DNA from 2 places in the Streptococcus sp. 32226D021BW genome. Region 2 is predicted to be linked to the other one. Evidence: predicted binding sites of a transcription regulator. Region 2 holds the regulator's gene; the other holds the start of a gene.
The links. The regulator CtsR, encoded in region 2, represses protease genes until heat stress. The targets are predictions, from matches to a motif close to TTGGTCAAAAAAGGTCAAANA.
Positions count from the first base shown of each region.

Region 1: a site for CtsR is predicted at 3,084-3,104, ahead of ACEE44_RS09985 (ATP-dependent Clp protease ATP-binding subunit). Genes of this name have one in related genera too.

Region 1 is NZ_JBPPVC010000022.1:8,924-13,044, forward strand. It holds gene malQ (4-alpha-glucanotransferase) at 1-756, opposite strand, end outside; gene ACEE44_RS09985 (ATP-dependent Clp protease ATP-binding subunit) at 959-3,058, opposite strand; gene ACEE44_RS09990 (peptide deformylase) at 3,735-4,121, opposite strand, start outside.
Region 2 is NZ_JBPPVC010000004.1:92,256-96,376, reverse strand. It holds gene tsf (translation elongation factor Ts) at 1-135, shown strand, start outside; gene ACEE44_RS04010 (GNAT family acetyltransferase) at 577-1,278, opposite strand; gene ACEE44_RS04005 (thioredoxin domain-containing protein) at 1,278-1,616, opposite strand; gene ACEE44_RS04000 (CtsR family transcriptional regulator) at 1,899-2,357, shown strand; gene ACEE44_RS03995 (ATP-dependent Clp protease ATP-binding subunit) at 2,361-4,121, shown strand, end outside.

The sequences.
Region 1 (4,121 bases), on a different contig from region 2:
ATCTGCTGGTACGCCTGCCACATAAAGTGGCTTGCGTTCGCTATCAAGCTTGAAGAGCTGTGGCTTGGTCCAAACTTCCACACTATCTGCCGATACGTAAATGGGCATATCTCCAATAATCTTGATGTGGTTCTTGTTAGCGTAGTCCTTCAACTGCTTCCACTGGCTAAAGAAGAAGTATTGAGTAACTTTGAAGTAGTCGATTTGATCTGCTAACTCTAAACGATACTTGGCCAAGGCTTCTTCATTTCGAGCAACCACTTTCTTGTCATCCCATTCTTGTAGGGCCTTGTTGCCAAAATGTTCTTTAATTGCCATGAACTCTGCATAGTCATTTAGCCATGATGAATTAGCTTTTTCAAACTCTTGAAAGGCTACTTTACGCTTGTCATCAGTCAAGAAATTTTTAACAGCTCTTTCCAAGATTGGACGACGTGCTTCGTAAATCAAAGCGTAGTCCACTTTTTCTGGATTGTCCCCAAAGTTCACATCTTGGTAATCAAAGTTGGCCAATAAATCTTCTTCTGCCAATAAATCAAAATCAATTAGGTGGGTATTTCCAGCGATGGCTGAAAATGATTGGTAGGGAGAATCCCCATAACTGGTCGTTGTGAGAGGAAGAAGCTGCCAGTAGGTCTGCTTGGTTTCAACCAAGAAATCAACAAAATCATAGGCAGGCTTTCCAAAAGTACCGATACCAAACTTACCTGGAAGTGAGGTAATATGCATTAAAATTCCACTGGTACGATTCGCCATAAAACGTTTTCCTTTCTTTCAAGTACAATGATAGTTTAACGCAAACGTTTGCACTTGTCAAGGAATTATACAAGATTTTTAAAAACTTTTCCGTAAAACTGCTCGAAAGCTGTCAATATAGGATTTCTAGGGTACTTGTAAGCGAGAATAAAAAAGAAAATCCGAGAATTTCTTCCCAGACTTTCTACATTATCTTATAATTTTATGAAAAGGTTTGCTCGCTGATTTGAATCTCATTTTCAGCTACATCAGCCAGCAAGTTTGTCACATCTAGATTTTCCAGATAGTAATCTGTCACCTTGTCACGAATTTGGCTTTCGATGACCCGACGGAGTGGGCGAGCTCCCATAGCCTTATCATAGCCTTCTTCCATCAACAACTCTTTTGCTGCATCAGTCACTTCAAGGGTAATCCCTTTTTTAGCTAGGGTTTGATTAACCTGTGCTAACATCAAGTCAACAATAGCTTTTAGATCTTCCTTGTCCAGTTGTTTAAATTCTATAACTGCGTTGAAACGATTAAGGAATTCCGGACGGAAGAACGGTGCGATGCGGTCCATGATGTCTTGATTCTCTTCACCATTTTCCGAACCATAGCCAAAACCAGCATTTGAAGTCGCGATGACAAGGGTATTTTTGAAGTTGACTTGGTTGCCCTGTCCATCTGTCAAATGACCATCATCTAGCACTTGCAAGAGAAGGGTAATAACTTGTGGATCAGCTTTTTCAATCTCATCCAAGAGGACAATGGAGTAAGGATTGCGGCGGACACGCTCGGTAAGAGTATGGGAATTGTCGTCGTAGCCCACATAACCTGCCGTGGTCCCAATCAGCTTGGAAACGGCTGTCCTATCGCTGTATTCAGACATGTCCAAACGAATAATGGCATCCTTGTTACCAAATAAGTCTAGAGCCAGTTGCTTAGCCAACTCGGTCTTACCGACACCAGTTGGACCGACAAAGAGGAAGGAGCCGATTGGACGGTTACCGTCATCAAAGCCTGCACGATTGCGGCGAATGGCACGGGATACAGCCTCCACCGCATCATCTTGACCGATAACCTTGGCTGCCAGACGATTTTTCAATTCCTTGAGTCGTTCAATGTCAGAAGCTCCCATTTGTGAAACTGGAATTCCTGTCATGCGCTCAACTGACTGAGCCACATCATTGACGGTCGCCACTACTTTCTGTTGCTCCGTATGATTTTCAATCTGTTTTTGTAGCTTATCAATACGGACCTTTTCATTCAAGGCTTTTTCATAATCCTCTTTCTCAGCTGCTTCCAACTGCAACTGTTTTGCCTCAGCCATTTCTGCTTCTAAGGTCTGAATATCTGTCACAGGATGTTGTGCAGCCAAGTGAGCAGCGGTCACATCGACCAGATCAATAGCCTTATCAGGCAAGCTACGTTGTGGAATATATTGGACGGAATAATCAACCGCAGCTCTCAAGACCTCATCTGGCAATTCAATATTGTGGTGGGCTTCATAAAGCGGCTTAATCCCTTTCAAAATCTGGTAGGTGTCTTCTGCGGACGGAGCATGAACCTTGACTTCATTGAAACGACGAGCCAGAGCGGCGTTCTTGTGAATGGTATTGCGGTATTCGTCCTGTGTAGTGGCACCGATAACAGTTAACTCTCCACGGGATAAAGCTGGTTTGAGAATATCCGCTAAACCCTTGGAACCTGAGTCTCCGCCAGTGCTACCAGCTCCCAAAATCTGATGAATTTCATCAAAGAAGAGAATGATATTTCCAGCTTTTTTGACTTCATCCACAAGATTTTGCACATTTTCCTCAAAAGCTCCACGATACTGAGTCCCAGCTTCCAAGCCTGAAATGTCGATGGAGATGATTTCCTTGTTCTTAATGGCTGCTGGTACATCACCATTGACAATGGCTTGAGCCAAACCTTCCACTACCGCAGTTTTACCAACACCCGCATCACCGACCAAAACAGGATTGTTCTTGGTACGGCGAGCCAGAATTTCAGATGTTTCTTGAATTTCCTTGTTTCGTCCAATGACTGGATCCAACTTGCCTTCACGCGCATCTTGGGTCAAATTGCGGCCCAGTTTTGCCAGAATTCCGTCTGACTTTATCTGACCTTTAGCCTGAGTTTGAGCCACTTCTTCTGTCTGCGGCAGGCGACCAGTCTGACGGTAAATGGCAAATTCCTCCGGTGTCACTTCACGCCCATTGATAGAATAACGGCGACGTTCTGTGCTGTAACCTCCCATGTTGCCCATGAGTTGATTGAAAATATCGTCCATATTGTTAAAGTTATTGAAATTGTTGTTCATAGTTTTTACCTCGTTTAAGTTTTATTTTTTTACTTTTACTGACCTTTGTTTTAAAAAAATTGATATAGTCTTTTAGTTTGCTTTTAGTACTAGCTCTAAAGGTTTGGGGAACCTTTGGAGCTGGGAAATAGAGCGAACAAAGTTCGCATCAAAAGCTGCAGGTAGCTTCAATAGTCCAGCGGACTATTAAAGCTTGGAAATCGCACTTACCATAGTAAGTAACATCCGTAAGGTACGGCAAAGCGAGTTCAAATAATGATGAGATTATTTGAAGTTGGAGATAAGGAAACGAAGTTTCCTCATTCGCCGCAGTAATAAAAGATAAACTAAATGACGCTAATAGGGTATAATCCTTTCTTTCATCCCAACCTCCTCAGAAGTTTGTCTTTTACTGACCAATAGTTTCAAGAGTAAGTCAAACCGTTCTCGTTTGACCTAAGCTGACCTTTTGTTCAAAGAATTCGTAAGGCCCTTTACCTTACGAATCTTATTTTACACCATTGGTCAGTAAAAGTCAATAGTTTTGTTTGACCTTTTTTGACTTTTTTATAGTCGAATGAATTAGCTTTCAGACAAGGAACTGAGGCGCAGGCTATACTAAAGTATGGCAAGGCGAAAGTGACGATGTATCAAAGTTAATTCAAATGACTATAAAAAAATCTACCTGACGGTAGATTTAGATGATAATCCCTTCCAAATGATCCAGTTCATGCTGAACAATCTGGGCTTGGAAGTCTGTCAGCTTTAGGCTGGTCTTTTTCCATGAAGCATCAAAAAACTCCACTTCAATCTCCTGATAGCGAGTGGTCGGACGGGTACCTTCGAGCGATAGACAGCCCTCCTCGGTCTGATAAGGCTTGGCCTTGCTGATGAGGACGGGATTGTACATGACCAGGTTGGTGAAACCCATGTTCACGATGATAATCCGCTTTTTGACGCCAATCATATTGGCCGCCATGCCCACGCAGGAGTGAGCGTTGGCTGACAAAGTATCCTGCAAATCCTGACCGACCTGCACGTCTAGCGGAGTCGCAGGCTCAGACTTTTGTTGCAGGAAGAAAAT
Region 2 (4,121 bases):
GAAGCTTACTTGAACTCAGTAAACGCTTCAGTTGTAGAATTTGCTCGTTTCGAAGTAGGTGAAGGTATCGAGAAAGCTTCAAACGACTTTGAAGCAGAAGTTGCAGCTACTATGGCAGCAGCTCTTGGTAAATAATTGGTAGTCTTCATTTTATCTTTTATTACTTCGTTAACTCGCCTTGCCGTACTTCAGTACAGCCTACGGCTCGTTGCCTCGTACTAAAAGCAAACTGAAAAACTACTCGACAATTCAAGAACTTCCGAATGGGAGTTCTTTTCATATTGAGAGCTGTACTTCACGAATGTGACTTACTTTACAAGCTGTACGGCTCTTTCGAGGCGAACTTGGTTCGCACTATCTCCAGTCTTCAAAGGATTCCCAAACCTTTGAAGCGACTACTAAAAGCAAATTGAAAGCTTACTCGACAATTCAAGAACTTCCGAAAGGGAGTTCTTTTTTGGTAAAATCGGTCTTAGGGCGGATGTCGGATATGCTAGACTAGGTTATACTATTATCAATCCTAAATATTTTTCATAATCTCCTTAAAAAGCACCGGCCTTGTGGTCGGTGCTTTTGCTATCTGTCTAAAATGTAGGTGTTCCAGCTGGGTTTGTTTGGTTGTCGGAATTGGTCAGCTAAATGCATGGCGATAGGATCGCAGTCATCAGCCTCAAAGCTAATTTGCTCATACTGTTCAAATAGTTGGCAAATAACTGCTTGGATGAAGGAATCAAAGCTTTGTTCATCTTTTCCGCATACGTAGGCAATTTCATTGTTTTCTACGAAGGCACAATTTTCTGAGTCTGTATAAACTAGGTCAGGCAGATCCTTTTCAAAGTCTTCTTGACTGGCAGTCCAAGGGTTGATGTCTTGGTGGACTGTTTGATAGTGGTCAAAGATTTGCTGACAGGCTATTTGATAAGGTGCGGTGCCTTTGCGGACTATACTTATGTTGGATGTGCCTGTTTGACTGAGATAGTCTTGCTTGGTCACTTCGAACTCATAACATTTCCGTTTGAAGACAAAGCCTGCTGCGGTGAGGAAATGGATTCTTTCCTGCTCTGCAGAGGAGAGCATAACTTGAAGAGTTTTTCCGCCTAAGTAAGTTTGTAAGGACTGGAAGAGCTGCTCTGCTATGGTCCAATCGTAATCGACCAAAGCCAGTCGCAGATAGATATTGGTCTGGTGGTAGGGATTTTGGTAGCTGTGAATCTTGCCGAGTGGTCTTCCTTGATAAGAGATGTGGAAGATGTTGGCCTGGTAGGAAATGTCTAGCATTAGCCTTGAATAAAAGCCGCAATCTCTTCTTCCGTCATGCTGGAGTCGCAGCGGACTTGGACTCCAGTAGGTTTAGCGACCAAGAGACCAGGTACGGTAGGAACTTGGTAGTGATCGCGGAGGGCCTGAAGTTCAGGGCTGACTTGGCTAGAGTCGAGGAAGTGAACAGTCACTTGCTTGTCTTGGGCGACCTTGTGGAGTTTTGGTGCGAAGCGGTTGCAGTAAGGACAGGTTGCTCGTCCGATGAAGAGAACAGCCTCCTCTTTGGCAGCTAGAAGGTTCTGTGCCTGCTCCACAGTCACACTTGTAAAGTCTTGAATGTAATCTTGAAAGTTCATGGTATAAGATGTAAAGGGCCTTAAGTGGACACAGAAAAATAGGGAACAGAACGTCGCAAGCGTCTAGTTCTCGTATATCTTTTTGGCTCAGTCCCTAGTCCGTATTCAGTTCAACCAAATACGGAAGCCCTAGTCCTTTCTGTTTTTTTTTCTTTTATTATAGGATAAAGCAGAGCAGATTTCAAAAAGTAGCTACGTTTGTGTGGAAGTGAGGCTTTCGCTTTCAAAATGTAAACAAAAATAGTATAATGGTCAAAGATAGTCAAAGAAAGAGGCGATACTATGGCGATGAAAAATACATCGGATTATATAGAAGAGCATATCAAAGCCATCTTGGACCAAGTTAGTGTAGCTGAGTTGCGTCGAAGTGAATTGGCCAGTCGGTTTGAGGTGGTTCCTAGCCAGATAAATTATGTCATCAAGACACGATTTACAGCCAGTCGTGGCTATATTGTCGAGAGCAAGCGGGGTGGCGGTGGCTACATCCGTATTGGTCGAATTACCTTTTCAGACAAGCATGAACTGGTCCATGATTTATTAAACAATATGGGCGAACAATTGTCTGCGACGGTCTATGCAGATATTCTGCAGTTGCTGTTTGATGAAGGATTGATGACAGAAAGAGAGGGCAATCTTTTTCTGGCAACTGGTTCGGATGAGGTATTGGGTAAGGATGCAGCAAGCATTCGTGCTCGAATGATGCGTCAAATTTTACGACGTTTAGATAGGAAAGAGGATTAATTCATGAAGATTTCAACTGGTTTACAAAGGGTGTTTGAAGATGCCCAGTTGGTCGCCCAACGCTATGCCTGTGACTATTTAGAAACCTGGCATATTCTCCTGTCCTTTGTCATCAATCATGATACGGTTGCAGGAGCTGTTTTAGCAGAGTATCCAGTTTCTATTTCTGATTATGAGCATGCGACCTTTGTTGTGACAGATAAGGTCTATCGTGAAGAATTGGATCATTTGCATATTTTGCCATCTTCTAAACGTTTGGATGAAACAGCTAGTTTGGCCAAGAAAATTGCAGAGGTTGTTAAAGCCAAGGAATTAGGTACGGAACATTTATTTATGGCTTTGCTTTTGGATAAGCGTTCGACTGCTAGTCAGATTTTGGATAAAGTCGGTTTTCATTTTGAGGACTCAGATGATAAGATTCGTTTTTTAGATCTACGTAAAACCTTGGAAACACGTGCAGGCTTTACAAAGGAAGACTTGAAATCTATCCGCAGTATCATGAAGGGTGGGAAAAACAAGCCAACCAATGCGGGACAGATGATGGGGATGCCTCAGCCACAGAGTGGAGGATTGGAAGACTATACCCGTGATTTGACTGCACTAGCCCGAGAAGGCAAGATGGAACCTGTTATTGGCCGGGATGCTGAAATTTCACGGATGATTCAAATCTTGTCCCGAAAGACCAAGAATAATCCTGTCCTAGTAGGTGATGCGGGTGTCGGAAAAACAGCACTCGCTTTGGGTCTGGCCCAACGTGTCGCTTCAGGTGATGTGCCTGTTAGCCTATCTAAGATGCGGGTACTAGAACTTGATTTGATGAATGTGATTGCAGGCACTCGTTTCCGTGGTGACTTCGAAGAGCGGATGAACAATATCATCAATGACATCGAAGAAGATGGTCAGGTGATACTCTTCATCGATGAGCTGCATACCATTATGGGGTCTGGTTCAGGGATTGATTCAACTCTGGATGCGGCCAATATCCTCAAGCCAGCCCTGGCTCGCGGAACTCTTCGGACAGTTGGGGCGACGACTCAAGATGAGTACCAAAAGCATATCGAAAAAGATGCGGCCTTGGCACGTCGTTTTGCCAAAGTGATGATTGAAGAGCCGACTGTGGAAGATAGCATTGCCATTTTGTCTGGTCTAAAAGGGACTTTTGAGAAATACCACAGGGTCCGTATTGGAGATAGGGCTGTTGAGACTGCTGTAACCTACGCTAAGCGGTATTTGACCAGTAAAAACCTGCCAGATTCAGCAATCGATTTGCTAGATGAAGCCAGTGCAACCGTGCAAAATCGTATAAAAGGCCAAGTCTTAGAAACTGGTTTGACAAGTATTGATAAGGCACTGATGGCTAAAAAATATAAAACCGTGAGTAAGCTATTGTTTGAGGCTAAGGAAGCAACCAAAGCTAGTCAAATCTATGATGTAGAAGTGACGGAAGAAGATATCTTAGAAACCCTCAGTCGTCTGTCTGGTATTCCAGTGACCAAGCTCAGCCAGTCAGATGCCAAGAAGTATTTGAATTTGGAAGCCGCATTACACCAGCGTGTCATTGGGCAGGAAGAAGCCATTTCTGCAGTCAGCAGGGCTATCCGTCGTAATCAGTCGGGTATTCGGACAGGGCGCAGACCGATTGGTTCCTTCATGTTCTTAGGACCGACTGGGGTCGGTAAGACGGAGTTGGCTAAGGCGCTGGCAGAGGTTCTCTTTGATGATGAGTCAGCTCTGATACGCTTTGACATGTCTGAATACATGGAG